DNA from 2 places in the Halomonas sp. NYA30 genome. Region 2 is predicted to be linked to the other one. Evidence: predicted binding sites of a transcription regulator. Region 2 holds the regulator's gene; the other holds the start of a gene.
The links. Region 2 encodes FliA, which starts transcription of late flagellar genes. Its sites were predicted from a motif close to CTAAAGTTNNNNNNNNNNCNGCCGATA; they were not measured.
Positions count from the first base shown of each region.

Region 1: ACWI0H_RS12925 (DUF4019 domain-containing protein) is a predicted target of FliA. The motif match lies at 2,397-2,423, and genes of this name have one in related genera.

Region 1 covers NZ_OZ334477.1:2,784,461-2,792,849, forward strand. The annotation lists gene ACWI0H_RS12915 (slipin family protein) at 1-346, opposite strand, end outside; gene ACWI0H_RS12920 (NfeD family protein) at 404-1,762, opposite strand; gene ACWI0H_RS12925 (DUF4019 domain-containing protein) at 1,943-2,350, opposite strand; gene ACWI0H_RS12930 (class I SAM-dependent DNA methyltransferase) at 2,552-3,295, shown strand; gene ACWI0H_RS12935 (DUF6597 domain-containing transcriptional factor) at 3,391-3,807, shown strand; one part of gene ACWI0H_RS12940 (IS3 family transposase) at 3,859-4,114, shown strand; one part of gene ACWI0H_RS12940 (IS3 family transposase) at 4,114-5,021, shown strand; gene ACWI0H_RS12945 (helix-turn-helix transcriptional regulator) at 5,097-5,435, shown strand; gene ACWI0H_RS12950 (carboxymuconolactone decarboxylase family protein) at 5,487-5,762, shown strand; one part of gene ACWI0H_RS12955 (IS3 family transposase) at 5,792-6,053, shown strand; one part of gene ACWI0H_RS12955 (IS3 family transposase) at 6,053-6,933, shown strand; gene ACWI0H_RS12960 (YehS family protein) at 7,288-7,767, opposite strand; gene ACWI0H_RS12965 (tetratricopeptide repeat protein) at 7,862-8,284, opposite strand.
Region 2 covers NZ_OZ334477.1:139,828-148,216, forward strand. The annotation lists gene flhF (flagellar biosynthesis GTPase FlhF) at 1-747, shown strand, start outside; gene ACWI0H_RS00650 (hypothetical protein) at 744-1,319, shown strand; gene ACWI0H_RS00655 (flagellar protein FlhE) at 1,345-1,773, shown strand; gene ACWI0H_RS00660 (RNA polymerase sigma factor FliA) at 1,800-2,501, shown strand; gene ACWI0H_RS00665 (motility protein A) at 2,543-3,364, shown strand; gene ACWI0H_RS00670 (OmpA/MotB family protein) at 3,370-4,041, shown strand; gene ACWI0H_RS00675 (sensor domain-containing diguanylate cyclase) at 4,070-6,076, shown strand; gene ACWI0H_RS00680 (hypothetical protein) at 6,088-6,612, opposite strand; gene ACWI0H_RS00685 (adenosylcobalamin-dependent ribonucleoside-diphosphate reductase) at 6,919-8,389, shown strand, end outside.

The DNA.
Region 1 (8,389 bases), 2.0 Mb from region 2:
GAAGCGTGGTTTGGGCCAACTGGCTAGTAGCCTGGGTGAAATTTTCAACCTGGATAATCGCCCTTTCAGGATCGACCACGCGAAAATAGAGTACGGCATTCACCTTAACCGTCACGTTATCCCGAGAGATTACGTCCTGCTCGGGCACGTCCATGGTCACGACACGTAGATCAACCACTTCCATCTTTTGAATACCGGGAATCACAATGATTAACCCCGGCCCTTTGACCTTCTGAAACCGGCCAAGAAAGAACACCACGCCACGCTTATATTCCGGCAGTATGCGTATGGAGGCGGCAATCAGCATCAACACCAGCACTACTGGAACCAAATAAGAAATAATCATGGGTCACCTCATCGAGTTGCTGGACTATCACATGAATAACGCACGACAACTGAGGGCCTAGTGGGGGGTGACGTATACCGTCAACCCTTCGAGGCGTGTCACTGTAAGCTGATCGCCCTGCTTAACCGGAACATTACTCACCGCGTTCCAGCGCTCGCCGTGCAATTGCACGTGGCCGTGGGTATCAAAATCCTCCAGGGCAATGGCATCTGCGCCAATCAGCTGCTCCGCGCCGGAATGTACCGGGCGGTGATGAAGCGTTGCAAAGCGCATCAGCGTCCATAGCATCAAGCCTCCTGACACCAGCGCCACACCCACGATAAGCGGCAATGAAATAGCCAGATACTCGGCATCCATCAGCATGACCGAGCCGAGCACAAAGGCAACGATGCCTCCTGCCCCCAGCACCCCGAAGCTGGGCAGTAGCGTCTCACCTACCATTAGCGCCAATCCCACCACCATCAACGCTAGCCCGGCGTAGTTAATCGGCAGCACCTGGAACGCAAACAGTGCCAACAGCAGGCAAATGATTCCGATGGTGCCTGGAAATAGGCTACCGGGACTGGCAAGCTCATATATCAGCCCGTAAAAACCCAGAATCATTAAAAAATAGGCGATATTGGGGTTGGTAATCAGCGAAAGTAGTTGGGTACGCCAATCCGGGTCGAAGCGCTCAATGGCGAGATCGGCGGTGGCTAAGGTGTATTCACCCCGCTCCATGACCACTGTCATGCCATCTATCTGCCCTAGCAGGTCATCATTATCACGCGCTACCACATCTATGACGTTTTGCTCTAATGCCTGGTTGGCGGTGAGATTCACTGCATCGCGCACTGCGTCTTCCGCCCAGTCGGCGTTGCGGCCGTGGCGCTCAGCCAAACTGCGGATGAAGCTCACCGCGTCTTCCATGACCTTGCGCTCCATGGCGCTGCCCTCACGGGCCGGCGCATCAGACGCATCTTGATCTTCTTCAGCATCGCTATCAGGCATACCGCCGCCGCCCATTTGCACCGGTGTCGCAGAGCCCAAATGGGTAGAAGGCGCCATGGCCGCTACGTGGCTGCCGTAAAGCAGATAGGTACCTGCACTGGCTGCGCGCGCGCCACTGGGGGAAACATACATCACCACCGGCAGGTCTGAATTGAGCATTTCCCGAATCATATCGCGGGTGGTATCAACCAATCCGCCAGGGGTATCCAGCTCAACAATCACCACTTCGCTGCCCTGCTCTCGGGCTTTACGAAGACCACGCTCAAAATAATCCTTGGTCGCAGGGCCGATAGCGCCTTCAATATTGAGGATTAAAGCGCTGGGCGAGGTTTGTGCCCTGGCCTGCCACGTGAGCGACAGCGCCGCCATCAGCAATCCCGCCACCAACAGCCACAGCCAGTGCGATTTGTGAGAAAGGGAGTGCATATCCGCTCCAGCAGCTATCAATATGCTCAAGGGTATCTACTCAACGTAGCACCCGCAGTGAGCTTCGTCATGAACAACATGATAGCGGGCGGTTAAGCGTAATAACGCTTAACCGCAGGAGGTTATGCTAAGCAACAGCGATGGCTGGAAGGACGTTCGAGGAGGTTGGCTGGGAGTTGGTTAGTTGACGTAATAGCCGCTTACCTTCCAATCACCCTCTTCTAGGTGAGGCGTGATAGTTTCGGTAATCTGAGGCTTATTTTCAAAACGGGTTTGGAACGTAAACACCGCATAATCACCAACAGGCGCGCCGGGCATGGACGTTTCACGGATAACCCGTATTCGCCGCCTGGACTCAACCGCCCCAAAATCACGTCGGGCTGCATTGATGGTACGGGCCAGCATATTGGAAGAGAGCGGCACCTGCAGGAGCGTTGAGGATGCCTCCCACGCTTGTTCATACTCACCGCTATCGATGGCTTCAAGCCACGCCAGCGCTGCCGCTTCAGCCGCATCGGTATGTGAATACGCGTTCGTGGTTAGCACGAGAAGCACGGTAGCAATGATAAAAGTCACTGTTTTGGACATAGCAAACTCTTGTGGCAGCCAGGGTTAATCGTGCGTCTTAAGTCATTATCGGAAGCTGGGGGGATTTCTTTAACGCTAATCCCGCCTAACGGCGACTAATGATAGAAAGGGATTCACCTGTCGTGGTCGGCGCTTCTCAAACCCCACCTGCTCGTTTACTATGCGCCACCCAACCTATCCAGCCCTCACCTTTAGGCGACCATGTCCGTCAACGCACTCTATACCGACCTTTCCGGCTACTACGATTTGATGTGCGTAGATATCGACTACCAAGCGCAAAGCAACGCCATTCGACGGCTGCATCAGCTTTTTGGTAACGACGGCACCGCCCATCTGGATTTAGCCTGCGGCACCGGCCCCCACGTGCGCCATTTTATTGATTTTGGTTACACCAGTGGCGGGCTGGATATCAATCAGCCGATGCTGGATATCGCCGCCTCGCGCTGCCCAGAAGCCCAATTCACCTTGCAAGATATGAGCACGTTCGACGTAAGCGAACCTCTCGATTTAATCACCTGCTTTTTATACTCGATCCATTATAACGATGGTATTGAGAAGCTAACCGCCTGCATCGCCAGCGCCCACCGCGCTTTAAAAGCGGGCGGTGTGTTCTACTTTAATGGGGTGGATAAACAGCGCATCAATAACGATCTATTCGTTAAGCACACCGCGAAACAGGGCGAGGATTCGTTCACCTTCCGCTCAGGGTGGCACTACAGCGGGCACGGTGAAAGGCAGTCGTTAAGGCTCAGCATTGAAAAAACCAGCGCCGGCAACACCCAAGTATGGAACGATGTACACCCCATGGTGGCGGTGAGCTTTATAGAACTAACCGCCCTACTAACGCCTTATTTTGAGGTGCATGTGTTTGAGCATAACTACGAGACCATCACCCCGTGGGATACTGTTTCGGGCAATGCGATTTTTGTGTGCGTGAAGAAATAGCGCCCACACAAGCTTATGGCGGGAAAAGTTCCTAAATGCTGCTTGGTTGAATCACCAGGCGTCTATAGTGAAGAGACCTATCACGGGCTGACGCCATGACCGACCTTATTTTGCCAAGCAACGCACACTTTCTAAATTTTCGGCATCGACCGCCTGACAAGCGCTTGGCCCCCTGGGTACAGTGCCTCTGGTCAATGGGTGGACCTGGGCAACTTAAGACCTCCCGAACCGAGAAGCTCTACCCAGATGCCGGTGCCAGCCTAAGCATCAAGCTCACCATCCCGCGCCCCATCATCACGCTCTGCTTCAACAGGCGCACGCTGGTCGAAACCTTCGACACGTCCACCCCAAGCCTAGGCATTCGCTTCAAGGCTGCCGGCGCCCACGGCCTGCTGGGCCTGCCACTCGAAGCTTTCACGGATGGCTTTCACCATCTAGAAGATGAACTTGAGCCACTAGGGCTGCAGGAACTGATGCCGATAGTAGAACGCCTTTATGTAGTGGTTCAATGATTCCGGACACCAACGTAGGTGGTAAGATTGCCACCATAAGCGAGGTGTCTGATGACCAGAAAACGACGTTCCTTTACTCCTGAATTCAAACAGGAAGCAGCCAGCTTGGTACTGGATCAAGGTTACACCATTGCCCAGGCCTCTACGTCCTTGGGCGTGGGTGAAAGTGCTTTGCGGCGCTGGGTTCAACAGCTGACGGATGAGCGAGAAGGCATTACCCCGAAGGGCAAAGCCTTAACCCCGGAACAACGCCGGATTCAGGAGCTGGAAGCCCGCTGCAAACGCCTTGAGATGGAGAAGAGCATACTAAAAAAGGCTACCGCTCTCTTGATGTCGGACGACCTGAATCGTACGCGCTGATAGACCAGTTGAGTGAGCAAATGCCTGTTGAAATGGTCTGCAATGCGTTCGATATCAGCCGTTCCAGCTATTACGAATACCGCCACCGGCGGAACCAGATAGACGTTGAGCGTCTGGCCCTGAAGGCGCAGGTAAACCGCCTGTTCACCAAGAGCCGCAGCTCTGCCGGCAGCAGAACGATCAAGTGCATGCTCAATGACGACGGCGTTGTCATTGGTCGCTTCAAGGTACGAAGACTGATGGGTGAGCTGGGGCTGATTTGCAAGCAACCTGGCCCTCACGCCTATAAGCAGGCCACCGTTGAGCGACCGGATATCCCGAATCACCTGGATCGTGAGTTTTCGGTAGAGCAGCCCGACGAGGTCTGGTGTGGTGACATTACTTACATCTGGAGCGGCCAGCGATGGAGCTATCTGGCTGTGGTACTGGATCTGTACGCCCGGCGAGTTGTTGGTTGGGCAATGTCATCCAGTCCGGATGCGGACCTGGTTGTAAAAGCTCTGGATCACGCCTGGGAACAGCGTGGTCAGCCAGAGAAAGTCATGTTCCACTCGGACCAGGGAAGTCAGTATGCCAGCCGTAAGTTTCGTCAGAGACTCTGGCGCTATCGAATGACACAAAGCATGAGCCGGCGCGGTAACTGCTGGGACAATGCCCCGATGGAAAGGCTGTTCCGGAGCCTGAAATCCGAATGGATACCGGCCTTGGGATATCGGGATCTGCCCGAGGCCAAAAAAGATGTGGGTGGCTATCTGATGGGCTACTACAACCGGCAACGACCTCACGCATTCAACGACGGCGTTTCGCCCGTCACGGCTGAGGAAAACCTTAAAATACTGTCCGGGATTAGTTGACCACTACATTACCAGCTCGACGAAAAGCAGGGTTTGCGACTTCTGGAAACATGGTTATTGCATCGACTGAGACGCATGCCGATTCTCAACAGCCGGATCGTCATGGTCATTCAGGCCATCAGAGAATTACAGCTTCCACCCCAACAGCTAGGCGCCACTATCGGTTTTACTAGGCGTACTCTGGAACGCAAATTAAAACGTGAAGTGGGCGTTACCCCTGGCCAATTAGTAGCTTATGCCCGTCTTAACCTTGCCCGCCATGAGTTGTTTGAGAGCAATCGTTCCCTAGCGGAAATAGCGTTGCAATGCGGCTACTATGATCAGGCTCACTTCACGCACGCTTTCCAAGCACTCGCCTATGAAACGCCCGCCGCCTACCGCAAACGCAAATTGTCGCAAATCTACAAGGCGTGACGAGCTTACGGTTTTAAGCTGAGGCCTCCACTAACCATCTAGGTCATCCTCATGTCTCAGCGTATCTCTCAGCAAGCCGTTTACCGCCTATGCCCTCGCTTGGCTGAACACTTGGTTCCCCTGGGCGCGGTCGCATCCGGCAGTACAGTCACCCCGACCATCACTCATTTGGTTAAATTGCGTGTTTCGCAAATCAATCACTGTGGCTTTTGTCAGCACATGCACTCGCAAGAGGCCAGAGATGATGGCGAACATCAGGTTCGCCTGGATGTGCTTCCCGCCTGGCGTGAAGTTGAAGTGGTCCAATTGGAGCGGACACCCCGATAAGCCTCATAATGGAGGCAGTGGAGGTGTTCATGACCAAGAAGACTCGACGTCGGTTTTCCGATGACTTCAAGGCGGATGCGGTGAGCCTGGTGATCGATCAGGGGTATTCCGTATCCGAGGCCGCCCGGCGCCTTGGCGTGGAGCGCAGCGTACTGGACCGCTGGTGCCGCAAGCACCGTCAGCAGGTCTCCGGCACCCCGGGGCGGCAGGAGGATGATCGCGACGCCGAGATCAAGAAGCTTCGCGCAGAAGTTCGTAAGCTTCAGATTGAAAAGGATATTTTAAAAAAGGCGGCGGCCTTCTTCGCCAAAGAGTCGAGCTGAGATACCAGTTTATCGAGTCGGAGAAGGCCACCTATCCCGTGGCCGTGTTGTGTCGAGTCATGCAGGTCAGCCGGAGCGGTTTCTATGCCTGGCGACGGCGTGGCTCTGATGACCCTCGTCAGGCCCTACTCCGAGAGGTCAGAGAGATTCATCTCCAGAAGCGTGGCAGCTATGGCAGCCGCCGCCTGGCCAGAGAACTGCGCCGCCGCGGCTACGATGTCGGCCGTTACCAGGCTCGCAGCCTGATGCGGAAAGCCGGCGTAGAGGCACGACAGCGGCGACGCTGGCGTCATACGACCGACAGTCAGCACACCCTGCCGGTGGCGCCTAACTTGTTGAACCGCCAATTCATGGTGACGGAACCGAACCGAGCCTGGGTGGCCGACATCACCGCGATCTGGACGCTGGAAGGGTGGCTCTATCTGGCGGCGGTGCTCGACCTCCACGACCGGCAGCTGGTGGGCTGGGCGATGGCGGATCACATGCGCACGGAGTTGGTTCTGGACGCCCTGGAGATGGCCGTAGGGCGGCGGCAGCCCAAGAGCGGGTTGATCCATCATAGCGACCGCGGCAGTCAGTACGCATCGCATGACTACCGAGCCACGCTGGATCGGCACGGGTTCCAGGCCTCGATGAGCCGCAAGGGGAATTGCTGGGACAATGCCGTCATGGAGCGCTTCTTCGGCTCACTGAAAAGCGAGTGGCTGGCTGACCAGCGATATGGGACCCGCCAGGCAGCACGGCGCGATGTCGTCGAATATATCGAGATGGAGTACAACAGCTGCCGGCTCCACTCGACCCTCGGCTACCAGTCACCGAGGGAGATCGAACTGGCAGCTGCGGCTTGAAAATGTGTCCGCTCTCACTTGACCAGAACAAGTTGCCTGTTTCAGTGAGCAGGAACGCGCCGCTCTGGCATGGGCAGAAGCCCTTACGCTGCTAAGCCAACATCCAATCAGCGACGAAACCTACCAGAATGCCTTAGCCGCCTTTGGAGAGCAGGATTTACTGGAATTGACCACGGTGATTCTGGCCATCAACAGTTGGAATCGGGTCGCAGTCAGCATGCAGTTTATGCCTGCTATCAAACTATAAATCTCCAACTACAGGGTTGAGAAAGGCGGTTTCCTTCCAGGCTACCGCCTTTTATTCAGACCTCTTTGAGACCAAATGCACCATCAATATCTGATACTGATGAAAGGTCAGGCTTCTGAACCACTAGGGGAAGGACGCAGTTGCATCTGAACGCCGAGTAAAAAGTTACGCAGCACCTGATCTTTACACTCGCGATAATTCTTGTGGCTTGGCTTACGGAAAAAAGCGCTTAATTCATGATTGCTGATGCGGAAGCCTGCCAGCTCAAAAATAGCCAGAATATCGTCAGCCTTTAGATTTAAGGCAATGCGCAGCTTCTGGAACACCATGTTGTTGTTTAACTGCGTTTCTGGCGCTGGCTGCGGGCCTTCGCGCTTACCACGCTTGAAGCTGATAAAGCCGTTCAGAAACGCTGCCAGCTCTCTATTTTTCATCGTCACAAAGGCATCGTCTTCATCCTTTTTCAGCCAAGCAGTGACCTGTTCCTGAGTCACGCTGACTTCTGCCAAGGCGAAAATATCCACGATGGTGCTGTCTTTTAAATCAAAGGCATACCGTATGCGGCGGAAAATATCGTTATTAGTCAAAATCGTATCCCTAGTCTTAGGCAAACCCAGCACAATCAGGCGTTATGTGCATCTACGTTTATCGTGAATATCACTAACATCAGCAGCTTAACAACTAACCTGTTGTCAGCTTTCCAAGCAGCTCATCAATTTCGTCTTTAAGCTCGCCATCTTCAATCTTGTTGGCGGTGATTTGGGCCTTTTTAAGATTGTTGATCGCTGCGTCAGTCTGACCCAACTCCACCTGCAGCTTCGCCATGGAGAACGCGATGGATGACATATGGTCTTTCGAATTCACTGCAACGGCTTTCTCAAAGGCTTTTTCGTAGACAGACAACGCCTCATCCAGCTCTTCCGTGAAGTCAGCCAATGTTTCCCACTGCTCTGGATGGTCCTTGTCGGTATTTTCGTTCTCGGTGCAGATCGCTTCCAACTGTGCATAAAGCGCATCAAACGCCTCTCTATCCTCTTTATCAGCAGCCTTCATGAGTTTTTCAGCGAGTTCGTAAACCGCTTTGTATATTTTGGTGTTAATCATGAACGACTACCTTTTCTCTATTAAAAACAGTAACAAGTAAAAAATCTGCTAAAAACAACGTTGTGGAACCGCCAACTCACCTTGGCCGGTGACATTATACCCTTT
Region 2 (8,389 bases):
TGGCTGGCGCTACCCTGGTTACAGCATCGCCATGCTGCTGGGTGGCAGCCGCGCTTAGCCGCGCTGACGGAATCAAGCGGCGTCGCGGTGCATTTATTGCCGCGCTTACCCGAGCCTGATGCGTTGGCGTGGTTGGAAGCCGAGCATTTGACCTGGGTCAGCCAAGTATCCCCTAGTCATCGGGTACGCTTTCACCACGAGCGCCAGTCCATTCGTCAGCTGTTTAATGACAGCGTGCTGACGCACCAAGTGGGCGTTCGTTTTCGTGGTCAATCCGTGCAGCTGTGGACCGCCTACGCCGAAGTAGAGGATGCGACGGGTTATGCCCTGCTTGCTTGGTACGGTGAAGTGCGTGATCCGGAAAGCGCCAAAGTGGTAGCGCGCCGCTACTGGCTTACCCCTGCTCGGCTGGGAGCCGAGGTGCTCTCGCTACTGTTAACACAACTTCAAAGCGATGGCTTAGCGGCATTAACACGCCGCGCTTGGCAGCAGTTAAAAGAGGCCGACAGCGGCGATGTTAATGCCGAAGTGCGCCTACTCATGGCCAGCGGCTTGGCATCCGTTGCCGGGCATCTTGATGTTGCCGATGATGAAGAGGCGCAAACGCTGCGCGGCGACCTGCTCAATTTATTAGGCACGAGCCGTCGGCGTCGCGATACTGGCATGCTTGATGCGCTGGTTTACGCGTTTATGGCCCGCGATGCGATTCGCCAAATGGGCAGTGTCAGCCGAGAGGGTGTGACGTGAGCGATCAAGATCAAGCTTCAGGGCTGCGTAAGTGGGCGAATCTGCAGCGCCAGCAGCAGGCGGAAGGGGCGGTTGATGTCGCGGCGGCCGAGCATGTGCCAGAACCAGAACAGAGCCCATCGTTATTAACGCCTACGGCTGCAGCAGTAGAAGCAGAAGCGCCTGAGGCGATAGCGCCACCCAGACCCAAAATTCCGCTTATAGTGGTTGGGCTGCCCGGTAGCGGTGCCTCTCAGGTAAACAAAGTCAAAGCACGTCTGGGGCAGTGGTCCACGTTAGGTCGAAGCTGGGCCGGTGACCCTGAAGACTGGGATGTGCATATCGTGGCGGCAGATACTGCTGACCTTGCTCAGTTACGCGCTCAGTACAGCCGTTGGGCACTATGGATCAATAGCGATGCCGATGCCTTTGCTGCCATGTACAGCACCTTGCGCCAGCTACAGGAACACGGTGGGCCGCGTCGTTTGCTAGCGCTTCATGAACCGCATTTGCCGCGCCAGGGATTGCTCGACAACTTGCGTGGTGCCGCCGAATACTACTTAAATATGGAACTACTGGTACTTGCACGATGAGCATACTCCGCCAAGGTGACTAAGCATGCTAAGCTTGCAATTAAGAAGGGCGCTGCCGCTGGTGGCGCTACTGCTAACAGGGTGGTTACTGGCAGGATTAACGGCGAGTGCCCAGGCCGCTACCGGCAGTTGGAGCACCCAGGTTCCTGGGCTGATGGTGGCGATGAGTGATCGGGCAAGCGCTAGCCAAAACGTTTCTCCGCCCGCTGCGGCGAATCTTCGGACAAAGCAGCTTGAGCGTATTCAGTGGCAGTTCAGCCATCCTCCCGGTGCGCTGTTAAACGCTTGGTTGTGCCATCCTGAGCAGTGCGTTGCGTTAACCGGCATGCGCGGGTCCACTACCGCATTGGCAGGACGGACGGCAGGTGTGCCATTGCATTTTCGTTTCGCCTTACGCCCAGGCCAACGGCCGGTTCGAGTGCAGGGGCTGCAAATGATTGTGAACTATCAGTGAAGGCTGTATAGCCGCGAGGCGAAAGGATGTACACAGCACAAGGTAGGATCAAACAGAGTGAGCTGTTGACGCAATATATGCCACTGGTACGACGTCAGGCCTTGACGCTTCAGGTCCGCTTACCAGCCAGCATTGAGCTCGATGACCTTATTCAAGCAGGGATGGTAGGGCTGCTGGAAGCGCTCGGTCGCTTTGATGCTACCCAAGGTGCGACCTTTGCGACCTTTGCCAGCCAACGAATTCGCGGTGCGATGATGGATGAATTGCGCACCCGCGATTGGCTGCCCCGCAGTGTGCGTCGTTCAGCGCGCGCAGTAGACAATGCCGTTCGCCAGTTAGAACAACAGCTGGGGCGAGCACCGGAAGAGAACGAAATCGCCCACCATCTTGAAATGCCGTTGAGTGAATACCAGCAGCTCCTCAATGACACCAACAGTGGCCAATTGCTGCCGTTTGAAGAGCTGGTGGCCGATGGCGGCGAGCCGGTCAGTAATGAACTGAGCAACTCACCGTTCGAGCAGTTGCTTGATGGCCAGCAGCGGCAAACGCTGATTGATGCGATTGACGCACTGCCAGAGCGTGAAAAACTGCTCATGGCACTGTATTACCAGGAAGAACTCAACCTCAAGGAAGTAGGGGCTGTGTTGGGCGTAACGGAATCACGCGTTTCTCAACTACACAGTCAGGCCGTCAGCCGTTTACGTGCGCGTTTACACGACTCGGCATAACACCTCTTTTTTACTCACTTGTGACCGGCAAGGAGCCGTGGATGAATCCTTCGACGCTGATAGGTATATTTGCCAGCATATTGCTGCTGGTCAGTGTACTGTTTTTGACCGCAGAGTCCCCTTCAAGCTTTATCAATTTGCCGGGCCTGGCCATTGTGGTGACTGGTACGTTGGCGGCTACCTTTATCAGCTATCCGCTGAGAGAAGTGCTCCGTGTGGTGCGGTTGGTGGGCCTAGTATTCCGGCGCGAAAACACCTATATGCGTGACGATATCCGGGAACTGGTCGATATGTCACGACTGTGGTTTAAAGGCGATGTGCGGGCGGTTGAGCGCGAGCTAGAGCATACCCGCAATCCGTTTTTACGCACCGGCATTCAACTGGTGATCGCCAACACCAAAGAGGACGAAATTTTTGACATGCTGCGCTGGCGCATTGCCCGCCTGAAAGCGCGTGAACAGGCTGAAGCACAAATATTTCGCACCATGGCCACCTATGCACCCGCGTTTGGCATGATCGGCACCCTGGTGGGGCTGGTGAACATGCTGGAAGTCATGGATGCTGGCGACCTGCAGGTCATTGGCCCACGCATGGCGGTGGCACTGCTGACCACCTTCTACGGCATTTTACTCGCCAATTTGGTGTTTAAGCCGATTGCAGTGAAGCTAGAGCGCCGGACCGAAGAGCGCTTGATTACCATGAACATGGTTTTGGAAGGCATCTCACTGATCACTAAGCGCCGTCTGCCCTCGTTCATTGAAGAGACCCTTAACTCGTTTGTGGCCAATTACCACGATGAAATTCGTGATAACAGCGTCAAACCAAGACCAGACTCCTCGGTTAGTTCGGCGGCGAAGGGATAGTTATCATGTTAGACCGTGATACCCGTCACGCCCTGGAAATACCGGTCTCGCCTGGGGAGGGCGAAGAGGGATGGCTAACCAGCTATCTTGATGTGCTGACGCTGCTCATCACGCTATTTGTCCTCTTGCTTTCACTGACGCCACCGGGGGGTGGTGAAGCGGCGGATACGGCTTTTATGCGCTCGGCTAGCGCTGTATCATCGCTGCCGCTAGCGTCACTTGCCACAGGTATACAGCCCCGCCACCAAGGGCTGCAGCCGCAGTTTTCCGGGCTCAATATTCCTGGAGTGAGCGTGTCGCAAGGGCGTGAAGGGGTCACACTGCGTATTGATAACAGCCTATTATTTTCCAGTGGCCAAGCAGTGTTGACGCCTCAAGGGCGCGGCGTGGTTGAAAGCCTTATCGATGTATTAGCCAGTTTTGACGGGCAGATTTCGGTGGAAGGTCATACCGATAGCGTACCCATTTCGACAGCGCGCTTTCCCTCTAATTGGGAGCTTTCATCCGCGCGGGCTATTGCCGTCGTGCGTCATTTAGAGCGCCAAGGGTTCAATATTTCTCATATGCGGGCCGTCGGCTATGCTGACACCCAACCCATGGAAACGAACGCAACCGCGGATGGCCGAGCGGCCAACCGGCGCGTAGAGCTGTTGTTGAGGCAGCAGGTCGAAGGGTGAATAGATTCTTGAGGCCACGCCTGTGTCCATGTACCGCCCGCTATTACAGTCGTTTGGTGCCCTGCTGGTTTTAGATGCCGATTGTCGGCGTATCCAAGCTACCAGCACAAATTTAACCCGCTTAACCGGCATTGAGTGCCCTGAAAACGGGGAGTTAAGTCTTGCCTGCGTGTTGGGCAAACGCCTTAGCCAGCGGGTACGCCGTGAGCTTCAGGGGCAGCAACGCTTGCCTGGGCCATTGGCGTTTATTCGCCCTAAGCACAGTAGCGTACGTTTTCAACTGCATGCTTACCGAGAGGATGAGCAAGTTATTGTTGAAATTGAGCCTCTCAATCCCCTCGGCAAGCGGCGTCTACTGGGGACGGTGAACGAACGGTTGATGCACTTGGCTGAAGCGACTCATCAAGAGGAGCTACTCGACTCCTTGGTACATGCTATACAACAGCTCACCGGCTATGATCGTGTCAGCGTGTGCCATTTCGATAGTGATTGGCATGGCTTAATGGTTGCCGAAGCGCAGGGAGAGCATTTGCCTCCGCTACTGGGCCAGCGCTTTCCCGCTAGTGACTTTCCTAGCACGTTGCGACTGAGCTATGAAAATCACCCTGTGCGGTTGATTGAAGACGTTAATGCTCCGCCTGAAACGCTGATGCCCGCTTGTTCCGCCACACGCTTAAGCGGCAGTTTTTTACGTGCCCCGGCTCCAGAAAGGCAGCGCTACCTAAAGCGCATGGGGGTGCGTGGTTCGCTGAGTTTAGCCATGCAAGGAGATACTGGCCTGTGGGGCTTGGTGTTTTGCCACTCGGCAAGCCCGCATTCAGTTGAGCCATCGGTACGCGATGCCGTACGCACCTTAGTGCAAATGGCCACGCAGCGCATGCTGTTACTGCGGGCGCGTCAAGAAGCGCGCTACTTACAGCGCGTACAGGATAGCTTGATATTGAGTGCACGAGCGCCCAGTGAGCCGCAGAGCCCCCAGCAGCTACTCCATGAGCAGGCGGCTACCTGGATGAAGCTGTTTCGCGCCCATGGCATCGTTCTCTGGGTGAATGGGGGCGCTTATCAAGCGGGCGTGACGCCTGCCCCGGAAGCTATAAGTCAGTTTGTGTTACGCCTCGAAAGAGCCCACGTACATAGCGGACCTTGGTGCACACGTGAGCTGGCCAAAGAGCCGTTAACCTGCTCGTTAGCGATGCCAGAACAGTGCGGTGCCTTAGCCGTGCCGCTGCTCATGAACTCGACTCAGCGCGCTTGGTTGCTCTTTTTTCGTCCTGAGCAGGTGGAAACATTGTATTGGGCGATGCAACCTGCCACTGAGCAACAACCAGCGGCGATAGCGGTCCCGTCGGTTGCTTGGCATGAAGAAGTGGTGGGCAAGAGCGAAGCGTGGCAATGGGTAGAGCGGTTAGCCGCGGTAGATTTGGGAGAAGATCTAACGCTGGCCATTTCAGCCTATGAAATCAGTTCCCTGAATATGCACTTAGAGCGTGAGCGCAAAGCCCTGGCGGAAGCTAATCAACGGCTTGAGCAATTAGCGCATTTTGATCCCTTAACCAAAGTGTGGAACCGTTATCGCATTGAAGAGGCGATCAATGCCGAGCTGGTGGCTGCCAAGCGCTATGCGGCCGCCTTTGCCCTGTTACTGTTTGATGTGGACAATTTCAAGCAGATCAATGACACCCACGGCCATAGCGTAGGTGATGATGTGCTGGTGGCTTTGGCGAGCTTGGTAGAAAGCTCGCTGCGTGGCTGCGACCACTTGGGGCGCTGGGGAGGCGAAGAGTTTATTGTGCTGGCGACCCACTCGGACATTAATGCCGCCCTTGGCTTGGCCGAGCGGCTGCGCTCGCTAGTGGCTGAGCTGCATATAGAGGGGCTTGAGCAAACGGTGACGGTAAGTATTGGTGTGGCCGTTTGGCAGCCGGGCGACAGCTGTAAAACCATTATCTCTCGGGCAGACGATGCTATGTACCGCGCTAAACATGGCGGACGTAACCGCGTTGAAATGGCGCCTGAGCCTGTGATGCCGATCTAATCATTCACACCTTAATGGGTTCCGCTACCTTCACACTGGGTGAGCATCCGGTTAATCGCCGCGTCGGCGCCTTGCAGGCTAAAGGTCATATACCAAGGCTCGCGCTCTGCCTGGTCAAAACCGAGAAATAACTGCTCGCCCTGGCGCATGTCGGCCATCAGCGCCGTTAAGTCGCTTAAGTAAAAGTGGGCATAAAACCCGTCGTCGCCGCGTTCGGTTATAAACTCCGCCATGGTATCAATCACGGGCTGCTCATCAATGCGTAGCCTGGCGGGTACTAAGTTCACTGCACGGCTTTCACCTTGCTGCTGCTCAAGCGTCACGCGCATCTCCAGCCAGGGTAAATCACAAACGCCTGCGGTGGCGTTCAGGCTTAGGGTGGCATCAGAATAGCTGTGAGTTTCTATCGCCCGGTAGTGTCGTTCACTCCCCAATGACAGTGTCATCGACTGCCAATGTTCGTGGGTAGCCACGTCGTCGGTATTAAATGTGGCTGCGTTAGCCATGGACGTTGCGACCATCAATGAGACGACCATTGCCGCCGTAACGAATATAGGCGCTAGCATAGCGATTACCATTGAGGCGTGGAAACGCAGGGCGAGCGTCGCCGTGATGATGTGAGCCATGTAACCAAAATCCCTAGACGATTAACCGGAAAAACAGTCTATAGCGTGTTTGAGACTGTCAAAAGAGTAACGCGCTGATTTTTCTATATATGGTAGAAAATAGTTAAAAAAGTGCCTCATATGGTGGAAAGTCAAGTCTATACTTCACTCCGATGCCACGTATAATCGCCCCATTTGAGCGCTATATTCACCCCCGTTGTGAAGGAGTTTTGCGACATGAGCACCGCTGCTAAGGCTATCAAGACCTCTAATGACGTCCCGATGCAGGCCCCCTCGCGGGAGATCTGGGATGCCAAGTACCGCCTCAAGGATCGTCATAGCCAGCCCGTCGACCAAGATGTCGGTGCTACATTTGAGCGTGTTGCTCGCGCCCTTGCAGCGGTGGAAGGAGACAAGGCAGAAGAGTGGTTGCCGAAATTCCGCTGGGCGCTGGAGCATGGCGCTATTCCTGCCGGTCGCATTCTCTCTAATGCGGGCGCAGAGGCTTACAAGCCAGCGGTAAGCCTGATCAACTGCACCGTCTCGCGCACCATTCGCGACTCCATGCGCGATATTCTCGACTCCGTCGTGGATGCGGGTATGACGCTAAAATCAGGGGCGGGTATCGGCTACGACTTCTCGACACTACGCTACAAAGGCGCGTTTGTGTTTGGTGCTGGCGCAGGCACCAACGGCCCGCTGGCATTTATGGATATCTACGACAAGATGTGCTTCACCGTCGCCTCTGCCGGTGGTCGGCGTGGTGCTCAGATGGGCACCTTTGATGTAGGACATCCGGACGTACGTGAGTTTATTCAGGCCAAGCGCGAAGCGGGGCGTCTGCGTCAGTTTAACCTTAGCTTGCTGATCACCGACGAGTTTATGGAAGCGGTGAAAAACAATACCGACTGGCCGTTGGCCTTTCCACTGCACCCTGGTGAGAAAGAGGACGTTAAAGCGGAAGACTTGATCTACCGTGACTGGCCGGTAGTGGAAGAGGGCTACACGGTGGATGCCGAAGGTCGCGTCGCCTGCCGTATTGTGGAAGTGATCAAAGCGCGCGAATTATGGGACACCATCATGTCCTCTACCTATGACTACGCCGAGCCAGGTTTCATCCTGATCGACCAAGTCAACCGCATGAACAATAACTGGTTCTGTGAGGATATCCGCGCCACCAACCCCTGTGGCGAGCAGCCGCTGCCGCCGGAAGGCGCCTGCCTGCTGGGCTCCGTCAATCTGACCAAGTTCGTGATCGATCCTTTTGGCGCCGAACCGCGCTTTGACTGGGAGCGTTACCGTAAGGTCGTCGCCATCTTTACCCGCATGCTCGATAACGTGGTCGAGATTGCCGGCCTGCCGCTGCCCCAGCAGCAGCGTGAAATCGAAGCCAAGCGCCGCCACGGCATGGGCTTTTTGGGCCTGGGGTCGACGCTCACTATGCTCAAAATTCCTTATGGCTCCAAGCAGTCACTGGTGTTTACCGATGAAGTGAGCCGCCACCTGGCGATTGAGGGCTGGAAGCAGGCGCTGGAACTCTCTAAAGAGAAAGGCATGGCGCCGGTGCTTGAGCAGGAGCACACCATTACCCCCAAGATGCTGCGCGAGCGCCCACAACTGGCCAAAGATGGTTATGAAGTGGGCGATCAAGTACCGGGGCGTATTCTGCACGCCCGTTACAGCCAGTACATGGCCCAAGTGGCCGAGC